Regions from separate parts of the Nocardia sp. 852002-20019_SCH5090214 genome, predicted to be linked through region 3. Evidence: riboswitches for the same ligand, from Rfam matches in the RefSeq annotation. Region 3 holds a riboswitch; each other region holds the start of a gene.
What was found. A riboswitch is a leader RNA that binds a small molecule or an ion and turns the genes downstream of it on or off. The one in region 3 is predicted to bind S-adenosylmethionine.
Positions count from the first base shown of each region.

Region 1: it holds a riboswitch for S-adenosylmethionine, as region 3 does, so the genes downstream of both, A5780_RS15540 (aminotransferase class V-fold PLP-dependent enzyme) here and A5780_RS04070 (rhodanese-like domain-containing protein) in region 3, are expected to answer to the same signal.
Region 2: it holds a riboswitch for S-adenosylmethionine, as region 3 does, so the genes downstream of both, A5780_RS22475 (hypothetical protein) here and A5780_RS04070 (rhodanese-like domain-containing protein) in region 3, are expected to answer to the same signal.

Region 1 is NZ_LZMK01000193.1:19,802-25,342, forward strand. It holds gene A5780_RS15515 (SDR family oxidoreductase) at 1-556, opposite strand, end outside; gene A5780_RS15520 (TetR/AcrR family transcriptional regulator) at 656-1,279, shown strand; gene A5780_RS15525 (glyoxalase superfamily protein) at 1,298-1,675, shown strand; gene A5780_RS15530 (DUF2752 domain-containing protein) at 1,740-2,192, shown strand; gene A5780_RS15535 (hypothetical protein) at 2,222-2,410, shown strand; gene A5780_RS15540 (aminotransferase class V-fold PLP-dependent enzyme) at 2,427-3,893, opposite strand; SAM riboswitch class IV at 3,941-4,054, opposite strand; gene A5780_RS15545 (flavin reductase family protein) at 4,162-4,626, opposite strand; gene A5780_RS15550 (crotonase/enoyl-CoA hydratase family protein) at 4,812-5,541, shown strand, end outside.
Region 2 is NZ_LZMK01000286.1:1,574-7,114, forward strand. It holds gene A5780_RS22460 (GNAT family N-acetyltransferase) at 11-523, shown strand; gene A5780_RS22465 (DUF3017 domain-containing protein) at 694-939, shown strand; gene A5780_RS22470 (homoserine O-acetyltransferase) at 942-2,102, opposite strand; gene A5780_RS22475 (hypothetical protein) at 2,105-2,359, opposite strand; SAM riboswitch class IV at 2,373-2,484, opposite strand; gene A5780_RS22480 (NADP-dependent isocitrate dehydrogenase) at 2,798-4,015, shown strand; gene A5780_RS22485 (MFS transporter) at 4,321-5,541, shown strand, end outside.
Region 3 is NZ_LZMK01000030.1:29,727-35,267, reverse strand. It holds gene A5780_RS04075 (O-succinylhomoserine sulfhydrylase) at 1-951, opposite strand, end outside; gene A5780_RS04070 (rhodanese-like domain-containing protein) at 992-1,414, opposite strand; SAM riboswitch class IV at 1,433-1,546, opposite strand; gene A5780_RS04065 (hypothetical protein) at 1,601-2,032, opposite strand; gene A5780_RS04060 (FAD-dependent oxidoreductase) at 2,299-3,702, shown strand; gene A5780_RS04055 (amidohydrolase) at 3,752-4,636, shown strand; gene A5780_RS04050 (CaiB/BaiF CoA-transferase family protein) at 4,747-5,541, shown strand, end outside.

The sequences.
Region 1 (5,541 bases), on a different contig from region 3:
TGGCGTTGACCCGGATCCGCGGCGACAGATCCGCGGCGGCCAGCCGGGTCCAGTGCGCGAGCGCCGCCTTGGCCGTGCCGTAGGCGAGGAAGCCGCGCCCGGGCGCCCGGCCCATCATCGAGGAGATGTTGACCACCGAGCCGCCCTCGCCGGCGAGCATGTGCGGAACCGCCGCGCGGGTGAGGGCGTGCGCGGTGGAGACGTTGAAGCGGAAGGCCTCTTCGAGGAATTCCGGCGAGGTGGTCATGAAGGTGTTCGGCATGGTGCCGCCGACATTGTTGACCACGATGTCGATGCGGCCGAACTCGGTGGCGGCGGCGTCGGCCAGTGCCGTCACGGCGTCGAGGTCCGACAGATCGCAGGCCACGGCGAGGGCGCGCCGGCCCGTCGCGCGGATCTGCTCGGCGACCGCGTCCAGTTGTGACTGGGTGCGCGCGGCGATCGCCACATCGGCGCCCGCCTCGGCCAGGGCGAGGGCGGTGGCGGCGCCGATACCGCGGCCGGCGCCGGTGACGACGGCGACCCGGCCGTCGAGTCGGAATTTGTCCAGGATCATCGCTAGTCCTCTCGTTGGGTGTCCTCGCAGTGTTAAGAATTAGTTCTTAACTGTCAAGGACTAGTGCTCAATTCGCTGGTAGGACGTATCGTACTCAGGGTGGAAGCAGTAAGTGCCCGGGAGCGGTTGATGATGGCGGGGGAACGGTTGATCGCCGAGCGGGGATATCTGGTCCCGCTGCGCGATATCGCCGCCGCGGCCGGGCAGCGCAACAACTCGGCGATCCCCTATCACTTCGGCTCGCGCGACGGACTCGTCGAGGCCGTGGTGGAGCAGCGGCTGGCGACCCTGGAGGTGCGCCGGCTGGAGTTGCTGGCGCAGCGGCCGACCGCGACCGGCGACGATGTGCACACGCTGCTCGACGCGCTGGTCATCCCCATGTTCGAACTGGGAGCGCGGAACGAGAGTTCCTATTACGCAAGGTTTCTCGAACAGATCCGCACCCATCCGGCGGTGTCGGACGCGGCCAATCTGGACAGCGCCGAACGGACCTCGGTGCGGGTGATCGTGGGTGGGCTGGACCGCGCGCTCTCGGACCTGCCGCCGCGCCTGCGGCATCGCCGGCTGCGCAGTCTCACCACGGTGCTGTTCGCGCTGCTGGCCGACCACGAACGGGCCGTCGAGGCGGGCCGGATCGCCGCCGACGACCGCGAGGCCTGGGACCAGGTCATCGACATGCTCGCCGGTTCCCTCACCGCGCCGGTCACGACGCGGGCCCGGTGAATATGTGACGATCGGGCCATGCACAGCGACGCGATCGGATTCGCCGCTCCGATACCGGTATTGCGGATCTACGACGTCGGCCTGGCCTACGAGTTCTACCTGGACTTCCTGGGTTTCACCGTGGACTGGGAGCATCGGTTCGGCGCGAATTTCCCGCTGTACGCGCAGGTTTCGCGCGCGGCGGCCCGGCTGCATCTCAGTGAGCATCACGGCGACGGCACGCCGGGATCGGTGGTGTGGATCGCTGTGGACGATATCGACGCCTGGCAATCCGAGTTGGCCGCGGCGGAATACCGGTACGCCAAACCCGGGCGCCCGGACGACGGCCCCGGCGGCCGGGGTTTCGCCGTGACCGACCCGTTCGGCAACATCCTGCGATTCGCCCAACCGGCCTGAACCGACATCCGGCGGTGGGGCGACGGCTGGCGGCTCACCCGTGCCGCCGATTACCGTGAACACTGTGGATATCGCGCGCGAGCTGCCCGGCGAACGGTCGGTGCCGCGCACCGGATGGCGCACTCAGGGCGGGCCGCTGCTGGCGGCCGGTGCGGTGGTCGCCGCGGCTACGGTGCTGCACTTCCGCGATCCGCACAGCCAGGGGGCGTACGGGATCTGTCCGTTCTATGCGCTGACCGGATGGTGGTGCCCGGGATGCGGTGGATTGCGTGCTGTGCACAATCTCACCGAAGGCCGGGTGCTCGACGCGCTGCACAGCAATGTCTTCGTGCTTCCGCTGCTGCTCACCCTCGCATTGTGGTGGGGACGGTGGGCCCTGGGCCGCTGGCACGGCAGAGCCGACACCGCCTTTCCCTTTACCCTTCGTGGCCAGGCGCAATGGTGGTTGATCGGGCTGCTCGTGGTGTTCACCGTCGCCCGCAACACCCCCTGGGGTACCTGGTTGGCCCCGGTCTAGGCGGGCATGCTGGAAGTATGACCCAGGAAATCGCTGATTCACTGAAGGCTCGGGTGCGCGAGAAGATGCTGCGCCAATTGAACGAGGACGGCGCGCCGGACCCCGAGCAGGACGACCCGCGCCAGATCGCGATCGAGAAGGACCTCGAGGCCATCGAGTCCGTTCCCGACGGCGATCCGCTGATCGAGGAATTGGCCGCCCGCTACCTGGTGCCGTGAATCGGATCGCGCTGGATCAGAGGGTGCACGGCGCCGCGCCGTGCGCCGCCTCGGTCAAACCCGGCCGGGTCTCCGGCAGAGGCGACCACTGTCCGCCCGCATACGTGTAGTTCCACGCAGCGCCGTCTCGAACCAATCGACGCAGCGCCTCGAGCAGTCGATCGACATCCGCGACCGACGTGCCCAGGCCGACGCTTGCGCGCACCGCGCCGTCGACGCCCAGCCGCTGCAACAGTGGATGAGCGCAGAATCGCCCGTCGCGGACGCCGATGCCGAATTCGGCCGACAGATACGCCGCGACGCGGCCGGGCTCGAACCCGTCGACGGTGAACGCCACGATGCCCACACTGTCGGCGCTGTCGGAGAAGATTCGCAATTGCCGCACTCCCGCAACGGTTTCCAGTCCGTCGCGCAGGCGGCGAATCAGGTGGTGTTCGTGCTCGACCACGGCTTGTTCGTCGAGGGCGCTCAACGTTTCGCAGGCCGCCGCGACGGCCGCCGCGCCCAAGACGTTCGGTGATCCCGCCTCGTGCCGCTGCGGTGCGGGCGCCCAGTGCGCCTGTTCGGTGGTGACGGCGGTGACCGCTCCGCCGCCCGCCAGATATGGCGGGGCCGCGTCCAGCCAGTCCCGCCGACCCACCAGCACACCGGCGCCGAAGGGCGCGTACAGCTTGTGCCCGGAGAAGGCCAGATAGTCGATGCCGGTTCCGCCGGATTCCGCGAACGCCTGCAGGTCGATTCGGCGGTGCGGGGCCAGCTGCGCTGCATCGACCAGGATGCGGGCGCCGTGGCGATGGGCGAGTGCGGTCGGTTCCGCCAGCGGCAGCACCTCGCCGGTCACATTCGACGCCCCCGTAATCGCAAGCAGCGCAGCCGGTTCGGCGCACAGCTCGGCCTCGATCCGGTGCAGCGTCTCCGCGATCGTCTCGGCGGCGGGGACCACCCGGCGGCCGCGGCGCGTCCAGGGCAGGAAGTTCGCGTGGTGCTCGATATCGAGCACCACGGTGTCGCCGGGAACGCAGCAGGCCAGCAGATTCAAGGAGTCGGTGGTGTTGCGGGTGAACACCACGACCTGGTCGTCGGCGCAGTTCACCGCCCGGGCGACCGAAACCCGTGCCGCCTCGTAGCAGTCGGTGCTGATGCGGGAGGCGTATCCGGCGCCGCGGTGCACGCTGGCGTAAGAGGGGAGCAGCTCGTTCACACGGTCGGTGACCTGGGCCAGGGCGGGCGCGCTGGCGGCGTAGTCGAAGTTCGCGTAGGTACGGAAACCGCCCTGTACCAACGGAACTCGTAGATCGCACCCGGAGACGCGCGCGATCGGTTCACCGGTGCGGCAGGAACGGGTGGCATTGCCGGCGCAGTCCGGCGCCGAGCAGGTGCAGGCGGCGCCGGAGCGGGAGGCGCAGCCTCGGTGAGAGCAAACCTGTTCCGGGACAACCGTTTCGGCGGTGGCGGCGGCAATTGTCGAGACAGCAGTACGCATCGGGACGATCCCTTTGTTCAGGGACTCCGGATGTGGAGGGTGATCGGAGTCCGCGCTTGCCGTGCTCGATCGAGCAGCGGCCAGGTCGTCACCCGGAGCACCCCACCGCGGAGGAGGGTTGCCGACCAGCTAGCCGGGGCTTGACGCTGGTACTCGTGACCTGAGCCGAGATTGGCAGAATTCGCCGGGCATTGTCAAGCGCCGGCATCCGGCGAGAAGGTGCGCCGCGCCGCGCCGCAATCGCGACATGCGTGAAACAGCTTGTGGCTCAGTCCAATCCGGCCGGGCGATGATAGGTGCCGTTGTAGTACAGCAGCGGGTTGCGCATCGGTTCGCCGCCGGTGTCGTCGTGTACGCGGGTGACCAGTCCGACGACCAGGGTGTGGTCGCCGATCGGGATCAGCCGGTGCACCGTGGCGCGCACCCAGATCGGGGTGCCGTGCAGCACCGGCTCGCCCGTGTCGAGCGTCGACCACAACTCCGGGTCGGCGAAACGCTGTTCGGCGGCACGCGAAAACCGCTGTGCCAGATGCTGTTGATGTTCGCCGAGGAAGTGCACGACGACCGAATCGGCCTCGGTCATCGCGTCGATGGACGAGGAGGTGTGCGCGATGTTGAACGAGATCAACGGCGGATCCAGCGACAGCGAGGCGAAGGAGGTGGCGGTGAATCCCACCGGGCGTTCCGGCCGGCTCAGGGTGACAATCGTCACTCCTGCGGGGTAGTGGCGCATGGCGGCTCGGTACTGCGCTGCGGTGATGCCGTCGTGCTGAGGTCGGAGTCGCTCGGGTTCGAGATCGGCCAGCTCGGCGTCGGGTCGCTGGGAACTGCTCACGCTTCCAACCTACGTCCTGCCCGCTCTCCCGCAATCCCGACCGCTGTCCCGGTGCCGCCGAACTGCCCCGATACGCTGTACGAATGAGTGATTGGAAGGCTTTCGACGTCGAGCGCACCGGTCACGTCGCGCGAGTGACGCTGACCGGACCCGGCAAGGGCAATGCCATGGGCCCGGATTTCTGGAGTGAGTTGCCGCTGATCTTCGGCGAGCTGGACGCCGATCCGGAGATCCGCGCGATCGTGCTCACCGGTTCCGGTAAGCACTTCTCCTACGGTCTCGATCTGCCCGCGATGAGCCCGACCTTCGGTCCGCTGCTGGCCGAGAAGGCCCTGGCCGCACCGCGCACCGATTTCCTCTACGAGATCCGGCGCATGCAGGCCTCGGTGACCGCGGTCGCCGACTGCCGCAAACCCGTGATCGCCGCGATCTCCGGCTGGTGCGTGGGCGGCGGACTCGATCTGATCGCCGCCGCGGATATCCGCCTGGCCAGCGCGGAGGCCAGCTTCAGCCTGCGCGAGGCCAAGGTCGCCATCGTCGCCGACATCGGGTCGCTGCACCGGTTGCCGGGCATCATCGGCGAGGGCCATGTGCGCGAGCTCGCCTACACCGGCAAGGACATCGACGCCGCGCGCGCGGAGAAGATCGGCCTGATCAACGACGTCTACCCCGACCAGGAGGCGGTACTGGCCGCCGCGCACACGCTGGCGGAGGAGATCGCCGCGAACCCGCCGCTGGTCGTGCAGGGCATCAAGGACGTGCTCGATCAGCCCAAGGCCGGCAAGGTGGCCGACGGGCTGCGGTACGTGTCGG
Region 2 (5,541 bases), on a different contig from region 3:
ATTCGTAGCATTGACTATTCGAACCTGGATCACGCGCGCCGAAACCGCCGCCGACATCCCCGCCGTCCACGCGGTCACTACCGCCGCATTCGACCGGCCCGACGAGGCCGACCTCGTCGAGGCGCTACGCGCCGACCCGGCCTGGATCGACGGCCTGTCGATCGTGGCGACCGGACCGGACGACGCAGTCGTCGGCTATGCGCTGCTGACTCGTTGTCATATCGGCGATATCCCGGCGCTGTGCCTGGGACCGTGCGCCGTACTGCCCGAGTATCAAGGCACCGGTGCCGGGGCGGCGGCCGTTCGTGCCGCACTGCGGGCCGCTGCCGACCGCGGCGAGCATTTCGTCACAGTGCTCGGCCACCCCGAGTACTACCCGCGGTTCGGTTTCCGGCGGGCAAGCCGATACGGCATCGATCTGAGCATCGATGTCCCCGATGACGCGCTGATGGCCCTCGCACTCGACGCGGACCATCCGCTCCCGGCGGGCCGTATCCGCTACGCCGCACCGTTCGGCGTCTGATCGCAGCTCGGTCGCGGCGGCCGCATCCGGTGGCCGTCGTGACCGGGCCCGCCCCCGCTCCCGGGGGCGGCACGACCGGACATGCGAGAATCGCAGCCGTGACCGACGTGCCGACCACCCACCCACAGCATTCCAGCCCGGCGAGCCGCTTCTTCCAGGTTCATCTGCCGATGTTGCTGGTCGTGGTGGTGCTGCTGGTCGCGGTGGTCTTCGTGGCCCAGGACCGGTGGCGGCGCGGCGCGTTCTTCATCGGCGGGGCGACCCTGCTGGCGGCGGTGTTCCGGTTGTGCCTGCCGACGGCCCGGGTGGGGCTGCTGGCGGTGCGCAGCCGCCCGTTCGACATCGGCGCCTACACCGTGCTGGGCGGCGCGATCATCGTGCTGGCGGTCACCATCAGCAGCCTCGGCGTCGGCTGAACTCAGGACGCGCGGGCGTCCTGCGCGGCGCGCGCCAACTCCATCGTCTGCTCCAGCAATTTGCCGATCGCCTCGGTCTCGGTGAGGAAACCGTCGTGGCCGTCGCGCGAATGCACGACTTCCAGGCCCTTGCAGCCGGGCAGGAGATCGGCCAGTTCCTGCTGAGTCCGCAACGGATACAACCGGTCCGAGTCCACGCCGCCGACCACGCAGGGCACCGGGGTGGCGGCCAGCGCGGCCTCGATACCGCCGCGTCCGCGCCCGACGTCGTGCCGGTTCATGGCCTCGGTCAGCAGCACGTAGGTGGCCGCGTCGAACCGCGCGACCAGCTTGTCGGCCTGATGTTCCAGATAACTCTGCACCGCGTAACGGCCACCGTCCCAAGGGTTTTCGTCACCCTGGGCGGTGTTGGCGAACCGATGGTCGAGTTCGAATTCGGTGCGGTAGGTCAGATGCGCGATCCGGCGCGCGATGCCCAGCCCGGCCTGCGGGCGGCGGCCGGTGTCGTGATAATTGCCGTCCTGCCAGTCCGGATCCGAGGTGATCGCGGCGATCTGGGTGGTCTGGGTGCCGATCTGATCCGCGGTGGCGCGGGCGCCGACCGCCAGCACCAGGGCCGCGTCGACGCGATCGGGATAGCCGACCATCCATTCCAGCACTCGCATGCCGCCCATCGAACCGCCGACCACCGCGGCGATGCGGGAGATGCCGAGCAGGTCCAGCAGCACCACTTCGGCGCTCACCTGGTCACGAATCGAAATCTCCGGAAACCGTGCGCCCCAAGGCTTTCCGTCGGGCGCGAGGGACGAGGGGCCGGTGCTGCCCTGGCAACCACCCAGAACGTTGGTCGCGATCACGCACCAGCGATCGGTGTCCAATGCGGCGCCCGGTCCGACCAGTCCGTCCCACCAGCCCGGAAGGGCATGCAGTTCGTCGGGCTGTCCGCAGACGTGCGAATCTCCGGTCAATGCGTGCTCGACCAGCACCACGTTGTCCAGGCCGGGGGCCAGTTCGCCCCAGCGCTGCACGGCCAGTTCGACACCGGGGACGACCGCCCCGTTCTCGACGCGGACATCGCCGATGCCGATGATGCCCACCGTGCCGTCCGCGGGTGGTAGCAGTGTCGTTGCGCCCGGGCGTGACGTGCTCGATTCGATACTCACGGTCACCGTGCCGTCACCACGTCGAGCCGTGCCAGGCCGTCTACTCCCGTGCCGTCGAGTCCCAGGATTTGCATCGGCCCGCGGACCTGCCGGAACACGGCGCCGGAGGCCGCCGGGTCGGCGCACGGCGAGAGCGCACGCGTGGTCGAGGCGGTACGGAGGGCTGGGGCACACACATCCCCGATGGTAGCGATACGCCTGCGCCGCTCCGCCGCCTCCACGCACTTGTCGACGATGGGCACGGTGGACTCACTCACTTGTTGCTCCTGACAGTCGCGCTTGCCCTCGGCTTTCGAGAGCCCGGTCAATCACCCGGAGCACCCCACCGCAACTGGAGGGTTGCCGGCCAGCGAGCCGGGGCTTGGCGCTGGCACTCATGACCTGCCGTGGATGGTAACAATCGGTCACGGCGGGGGCGAGGGTTGGGCTCGCCCGATTCGAGGCGGATGTTCGCGGTGTATGTCCGTTTCCCTGGCGACCGGACATCGGGCCGGTGTGACGTGGGTAGCTCGCAATGGGACCGCCCCTGTCAGTGAGACCCAGCGCACCAGTACGCTTGTCTTGTTTAGCACCAGGCGTCTCGTGGACAACGCGGGGCGTATACGTTGTCTGTTGAACAGCTGGGGTCCGCTCACAAGCGTGCTCGCCTGGCCGTGCAATGGGAGCACACCTTCCTTAGGAGGACACGAAGATCCATGTCCAAGATCAAGGTTGAAGGGACCGTCGTCGAACTCGACGGCGACGAGATGACCCGGATCATCTGGCAGTTCATCAAGGACAAGCTGATCCATCCGTACCTCGATGTGAACCTCGAGTACTACGACCTCGGCATCGAAACTCGCGACAAGACCGATGACCAGGTGACCGTTGACGCGGCCAACGCCATCAAGAAACACGGCGTCGGCGTCAAATGCGCCACCATCACCCCCGACGAGGCACGTGTCGAGGAATTCGGTCTCAAGAAGATGTGGCGTTCGCCGAACGGCACGATTCGTAACATCCTCGGCGGCACCATTTTCCGCGCGCCGATCATCATCTCCAACGTTCCGCGCCTGGTGCCCGGCTGGACCAAGCCGATCATCATCGGCCGTCACGCCTTCGGTGACCAGTACCGCGCCACCGACTTCAAGGTGCATCAGGCCGGCACCGTCACGATTCAGTTCACCCCGGAGGACGGCTCCGAGCCGATCGTCCACGAAGTGGTGAAGATGCCCGAGGACGGCGGCGTCGTCATGGGTATGTACAACTTCAAGAAGTCGATCGAGGACTTCGCGCGGGCGTCGCTGAACTACGGCCTGCAGCAGAACTACCCGGTCTACATGTCGACGAAGAACACCATCCTGAAGGCCTACGACGGCATGTTCAAGGACACCTTCCAGGAGATCTTCGAGACCGAGTTCAAGGAAGAGTTCGAGGCCGCCGGACTGACCTACGAGCACCGGCTGATCGACGATATGGTCGCCTCCGCGCTCAAGTGGGAAGGCGGCTACGTCTGGGCCTGCAAGAACTACGACGGCGACGTGCAGTCCGACACCGTGGCGCAGGGCTTCGGCTCGCTGGGCCTGATGACCTCGGTGCTGCTCACCCCGGACGGCCGCACCTGTGAGGCCGAGGCCGCGCACGGCACGGTGACCCGCCACTTCCGGCAGCACCAGCAGGGCAAGCCCACCTCCACGAACCCGATCGCCTCGATCTTCGCGTGGACGCGGGGTCTGGCGCATCGCGGCAAGCTGGACAACACCCCCGAGGTCATCGGCTTCGCGCAGACCCTCGAGGACGTCGTGATCAAGACCGTCGAGAGCGGCCAGATGACCAAGGATCTGGCGCTGCTGGTCGGCGGCAACCAGGGCTACCTGACCACCGAGGAATTCCTCGGTGTGCTCGACGCCAACCTGGCGCGCGAACTGAGCTGAACGCTCACGACCGGCCGGAATCCGGCGCGGCCGGTAGACATATCCGGGCACCCGCCCCCACCGATCCCGGTGGCCGCGGGTGCCCGAATTGCTTTCCGCACCCGATCGCGCGGCGTGTGAGGTATCCGACAGCGCGCCGGGCGCGGCCTCCGATGCGGCGAGAGCCGTTGTCCCGCAACGATTTCGATGCTCCTCGGACGGCGCCGGCGAGCGGAAGCCGGTTCCGGTGAGTCGAATCACCCCGGCCGCCGGTATCACCGCGACGGCCGCGCGTGTTGGCCACACCCGTGGCCGACTCAGCTCACGTGCGTACCGCACCTCCCGTCGACTTCCCCTCGGCGCCGTGTGCGAGTGACGCGTCGTCCCGTGCGGCGCTCGGCTCGGCGCCGGAGACTTCCGTCCGCACCGGATGGCATGTTCCGGCGATGCTCGCGCTGGCGCTCGGCGGTTTCGGGATCGGCACCACCGAATTCGTCACCATGGGACTGCTGCCCGACATCGCCGCGGATCTGCATGTTTCCGAGCCCACCGGCGGACATGCCGTCTCGGCGTACGCGCTGGGCGTGGTGGTCGGCGCGCCCGTGATCGCGGCACTGTGCGCCCGCATGCCGCGTAAGCGCCTGCTGATCGGCTTGATGATCGCGTTCACCGTCGGAAATATCGCCTCGGTGCTGGCCCCGGCGTTCCCGGCGTTGGTCGCCGCGCGTTTCGTCGCCGGTCTGCCGCACGGCGCCTACTTCGGTGTCGCCTCGCTGGCCGCCGCCTCGCTGGCGCCGGTGGGGCAGCGGGCCAAGGCCGTCGCCGCGGTGATGCTGGGCCTGAGTGCCGCCAATGTGGTGGGCGTCCCCGCGGCCACCTGGCTCGGGCAGGGGCTCGGCTGGCGTGACGCCTACGTGGTCGTCGCCGTCATCGGGCTCGCCACGGTCTTCGCGATCACCCGCTTCGTGCCCGATCTGCACGGCGTGCGGGTGACCGATCCGCGCACCGAACTGACCGCCCTGCGCCGCCCCCAGGTCCTGCTGACCCTGCTGGTCGGCGCGGTCGGCTTCGGCGGCATGTTCGCGGTGTACACCTACATCACCTCGACCCTCACCGATGTCGCCGGCATGGGTCAGGGCCTCGTGCCGATCGTGCTGGCACTGTTCGGCCTGGGCATGGTCGCGGGCAACATCGGCGGCGGCGTCCTCGCCGACCGCGGCGTGGACCGCTCGGTGTTCGTCGCGCTGATCGCGATGGTCGTGATTCTCGCGGCTTTCGTTGCGGCAGCACACAATCCGTTCACCGCCGCCGCGGGCGCCTTCCTGGTCGGCGCTTCCGGAGCCGCACTGGCGCCCGGCCTGCAAACCCGCCTGATGGACGTCGCCCACGACGCCCAAACCCTCGCCGCCGCCCTCAACCACGCCGCCCTGAACATCGCCAACGCCGCCGGCGCCTGGCTGGGCGGCCTCGTGATCGCGGCGGGCCTCGGTTACACCGCGCCCGCCGTCGTGGGCGCGGGCCTCGCCGTCGCAGGGGTGGTGCTGTAC
Region 3 (5,541 bases):
GGTGCCGCCGCCGGACATCTGCGCGGTCGCCAGCTCGTGCTGCGGATGCGAGGCGAGGAACGGGTACTTCGTCCAGGCCACGCCCGGATGCTGTTCCAGGAACTCGGCGACGGCCAGCGCGGACTGCGTCGACTGACGCACCCGCAGCGGCATCGTCTCCAGTCCCTTCAGCAGGGTCCAGGCGTTGAACGGACTCAGCGCCGGGCCGGTGTGGCGCATCAGATTCTTGACCGGCCCGTTGATGTAGTCGCTCGTGCCGAGGATCGCACCGCCGAGGACGCGACCCTGTCCGTCGATGTGCTTGGTGCCCGAGTAGACCACCACATCGGCGCCGAGGTCGAGACTGCGCTGCAGCAGCGGCGTCGCGAACACGTTGTCCAGCACGACCTTCGCGCCGGCGGCATGGGCCAGTTCGCTCACCCGCCGCACGTCGACGAGGGTCTGCATCGGATTCGAGGGAGTTTCGAAGAACACCGCGGCCGTCGGCTGCGAGAGCGCCTGCTCCCACTGGTCGAGATCCTCACCGTCGACGAAGACGGTCTCCACGCCCCAGCGCGGCAGGATCTCGTTGCACACCACGAAACAGGAACCGAACAGGCTGCGCGCGGCCACCAGCCGGTCTCCCTGCCCGAGCAGCGCGGCCAGCGCGGTGAACACCGCGGACATGCCGCTGGCGGTGGCGAAGCACGCCTCGGCGCCCTCGAGCAGCCGCATCCGCTCCTCGAACATCGCGACCGTCGGATTGCCGTAGCGCGAATAGACGAAATGCTCGATATCGCCGGTGAAGGCCGCTTCGGCCGCCTCGGCGCTCTCGTAGACGAATCCGGACGACAGATACAGCGCCTCGGAGGTCTCCTCGAACCCGGAGCGGCGCAGCCCGCCGCGCACGCCCAGGGTCGCCGGTCCCACCCCCTCGGGCAGCGGCCGATCGAATGCACCGCCGGTGATCATGACTGCCTCCACGAAAAGAATTGCCGCACAACAGATCCGCTCACGACTGCCGCCACGGCAGGCCGAGTGCGCGCCAACCGGTGCCGCCGCGATGCCCCTCGGCATCCAGCGGACCCTCGAAACCCTCGAGCACGTTGTAGGAGGGCGCGAAACCGGCCGCCGTCGCCGCCGTGGCCGCACCGATCGAACGCTGCCCGGACCGGCACAGGAAGATCACCGGGGCATCGCTGTCGCCCGCGCGATCGGCCAGCACCTGCTTCAACTGCTCCACGAATACGGGGTTGGGTGCGCCGGTGCCGTCGACCCATTCGATGAGGGCGGTCGGCCGCTCGATCGAGGTGGTGTCGGGCACTCCGACGAACCGCCATTCGGCCTCGGTGCGCACATCCACCAGCACCGCATCCGGATTGTCGCGCAACAACTCCCACGCCTGCCCGGGCGTGATGTCACCGGCGTAGCTCACTTGTCGAACCTCCTACGGAATCCGCACTTGCCGCGTCCGGTCGGACCGCGGCCAGGTCGTCACCCGGAGCACCCCACCGCGGAGGAGGGTTGCCGACCAGCGAGCCGGGGCTTACCGCTGGTACTCATGACCTGAACCGAGAATGCCTGGTCACAGGCCCGATTGTCAAACATGGACAGCGGCGGCTCAGGGGTTGACGCACACCAGCCAGGTGCCGTTCTCGCGACTGAAATTCCAGTTCGCCGCGGACTGGCGACCGTCGATCCGGCTGGTCACCGACGCCGTCGCGCGGTCGCCGTCGATGTGCACCGCGTCGACTCCGGCGATCTCCACCTTCTTGCCCGCCGAGTCGGCGCCCAGCGGCGACTTCTTCTCGTCGAACCCGGTGCATTCGGTGGTCTTGCGCCGGTCGGCGTCGGAATCGCTTCTCGCCGTGGCGAAGTTGCGCGCCGCGATGGCGACCCGATCCGGATCTGTGAGATTGTTCTCAGCCGGGCGGGTGATTCCGAGGATGACGACGGCGAGCACCGCCAGGACGGCGATGGCCGCGGCGATCAGGAACGGCTTCGCCGACCGCGTCGTGTCGCGCTGATCGATCGAGGTAGCCGGATCATTCATGCCCTGCATCATCCCCGGCGGGTCCAAGTGTCGAAGATCACGCCCGCATTTTCGCGCGGATACCGGGAATAGCGGCGGTGTGTGCCACCGATAGAATCACCAGAACTCCGGCCACATCCGGTGCACGGATCGGGAGAGCTCCGCGCGGCAACGAGGCAGCATCGGCGGAGCAGTCGGGCAGGCGCCCGGCCCGCACGTCAACTTAGCCTAAGCTAAGAAGGACGGCTGACAAGACGAGAGTTTTCGACCAAAGGGTGCGCGTAGAAATGACCGAACACGCTGGAACGAATAGCGGCGCGGGCGACCGCCCCCTGCGCATCGCGATCGTCGGTGCCGGACCGGCCGGAATCTACGCCGCCGACGCGCTGATGAAGTCCGACGTGGAGGCGAGTATCGACCTCTACGAGCGCATGCCGGCCCCGTTCGGTCTGATCCGCTACGGCGTCGCACCCGACCACCCGCGCATCAAGGGCATCATCACCGCGCTGCACAAGGTGCTCGACAAGCCGCAGGTCCGCCTGCTCGGCAATATCGACTACGGCAGCGACATCGACCTCGAGGACCTGCGCCGCTTCTACGACGCGGTGATCTTCTCCACCGGCGCCAACGCCGACCGCGCCCTGGGCGTCCCGGGTATCGAACTGGACGGCAGCTACGGCGCCGCCGACTTCGTGTCCTGGTACGACGGCCACCCGGACGTGCCGCGCACCTGGCCGCTCGACGCGGAGAAGGTCGCCGTCCTGGGTGTGGGCAATGTGGCGCTCGACGTGGCCCGCGTGCTCGCCAAGACCGGTGAGGAACTGCTGCCCACCGAGATTCCGCCGAACGTCTACGAGGGCCTGCGCAACAACAAGGCCGTCGAGGTGCACGTCTTCGGCCGCCGCGGTCCCGCCCAGGCCAAGTTCACCCCGCTGGAACTGCGCGAACTCGATCACTCGCCGAATATCGAGGTGATCGTCGATCCCGAGGACATCGACTACGACGAGGGCTCGGAAGCCGCGCGCCGCCACTCCAAGCAGGTCGACATGGTCTGCAACACCCTCGAGCAGTGGGCCATTCGCGACGTCGGCGACCGCCCGCACAAGCTGTTCCTGCACTTCTTCGAATCCCCGGCCGAACTGATCGGCGAGGACGGCAAGGTGGTCGGCCTGCGCACCGAGCGCACCACCCTCGACGGCACCGGCAACGTCAAGGGCACCGGAACCTACAAGGACTGGGACGTCCAGGCCGTGTACCGCGCCGTCGGCTACCTGTCGCAGAACATCCCGCAGCTGCCGTTCGACGACCAGGCCGGCACCGTGCCGAACGAGGCCGGTCGCGTGCTCCTCGACGAGGGCGCCGACGGCACCGCCCGCTACCTGCCGCAGACCTACGTCACCGGCTGGATCAAGCGCGGCCCGGTCGGCCTGATCGGCCACACCAAGGGCGACGCCAACGAGACCATCGCCTGCCTGCTCGACGACGCCGCCTCCTTCACCCCGGCCGCCGAACCCGATCCCGAGGCCGTGACGAAGTTCCTCGAGGACAAGGGCATTCCGTTCACCACCTGGGCCGGCTGGTACCGCCTCGACGCCCACGAGCGCTCGCTCGGCGAGCCCGAGGGCCGCGAGCGGGTCAAGGTCGTCGAACGCGAGGACATGCTGCGCGCGAGCGAGCCGCACAAGGTCTGAACACCACGCCGGATCCGCATTCGTCACCGACCTGAGGCATGCTGATCACGTGTTCGATTCACACGTTCACATCATCGACCCGCGGTATCCGCTGGTCGAGAATCAGGGCTACCTGCCGGAGCCGTACACCATCGCCGACTATCGAAAGCGCATGGCGCACTTCGATGTCGACGGTGGTGCGGTGGTGAGTGCGTCCTTCCAGGGCACCGACTCGACGTTCATGATCGCCGCACTGGCCGAACTCGGGCCGAACTGGGTCGGCGTGATCAATCTGCCTTCGGACGTCACCGACGAGCAGATCATCGAACTGGACCGGGCCGGGGTGCGGGCCATCCGGTTCAATCTCAAGCGCGCCGCGGTCGACATCGTCACGCTGACCATGCAGGCCGTGCGCGCCTACGAACTCGCCGGCTGGCATGTCGAGCTCTACATCGACGGATCCATGCTGGGCTCGCTGGAACCGGTCATCTCCAAACTGCCGGCGCTGAGCATCGACCACATGGGCATGTCCGACGAGTGCCTGCCCTATCTGCTGAATCTGGTCGATCGCGGGGCCCGGGTGAAAGCCTCCGGATTCGGTCGGGTGTCGATGGATGTGGAATCGGCGATGCGACGGGTGCACGCGGTCAATCCCGGTGCGCTGATGTTCGGCTCCGATCTGCCGGGCAATCGGGCCGGACGGCCGTTCCGCGATGCCGATATCGAGATCATCGGCCGGGCCGTCGGCGCGGATATGTACCGGGTGCTCGAGGACAACGCCCGCGCCTGCTACCGGCTGCCGATGAAGGTGCGTTCGGCCGAGGATCCCGTGCCGACGCTGCCGATTCCGCGCACCGAACCGCCGACGCTGCGGCTGCGCCGCTCGGAACTGCCCCAGCCGCCGAAACGGAACCAGCCCCCGGACCGGACGCGACCGCTGCGGATCATCGAATAGCCACGCACACCGCACCCGGATGCCGTGCGTCACATCCACCGCTTATTGTCGTAGTGTCAACACCGGCGCGCGCCGCCGGTCGCAGGATCGACGACGAACCGAGGTAGGGCGTGAGCACTTCATCCACCACCACCGGACAGGGCCCACTCGCGGGCATCAAGGTTCTGGAGCTGGCCGGAATCGGCCCCGGCCCGCACGCGGCACTGCTGCTGGCCGATCTGGGCGCCGATGTGGTGCGCGTGCAGCGTCCCGGCCAGCTGCCGGGATTCATGGAACGACCGCAGTGGCGGGGACGCACCATCGTCGAGGCCAACCTCAAGGATCCCGCCGATATCGAGAAGGTGCTCGGCCTGATCGACAAGGCCGATGTGCTGCTGGAGGGTTTCCGGCCCGGCGTCACCGAGCGGATGGGACTGGGCCCGGACGTCACCCTCGAGCGCAACCCGCGCCTGATCTACGGCCGGATGACCGGGTGGGGACAGTACGGCCCGCTCGCCGACCGCGCCGGCCACGACATCAACTACATCTCGCTGACCGGTGTGCTCAACGCCATCGGCCGCAAGGGTGAGCGCCCGGTCCCGCCGCTGAACATGGTCGGCGACTTCGGCGGCGGTTCGATGTTCCTGGTGATGGGTGTGCTCTCCGCGCTGGTGGAGCGGTCGATCTCCGGTAAGGGCCAGGTGATCGACGCCGCGATGATCGACGGTGCGCTCTCCCTCTCGCACATGATCTGGGGTATGCGCGGCATGGGCCTGTGGTCGGACGAGCGGGGCACCAACCTGCTCGACACCGGTATGGCCTTCTACGACACCTACGAGACCTCCGACGGCAAGTACATGGCCGTCGGCTGCATCGAACCGCAGTTCTACGCCGAATTCCTGAAGGGTCTCGAGATCGACCCCGAG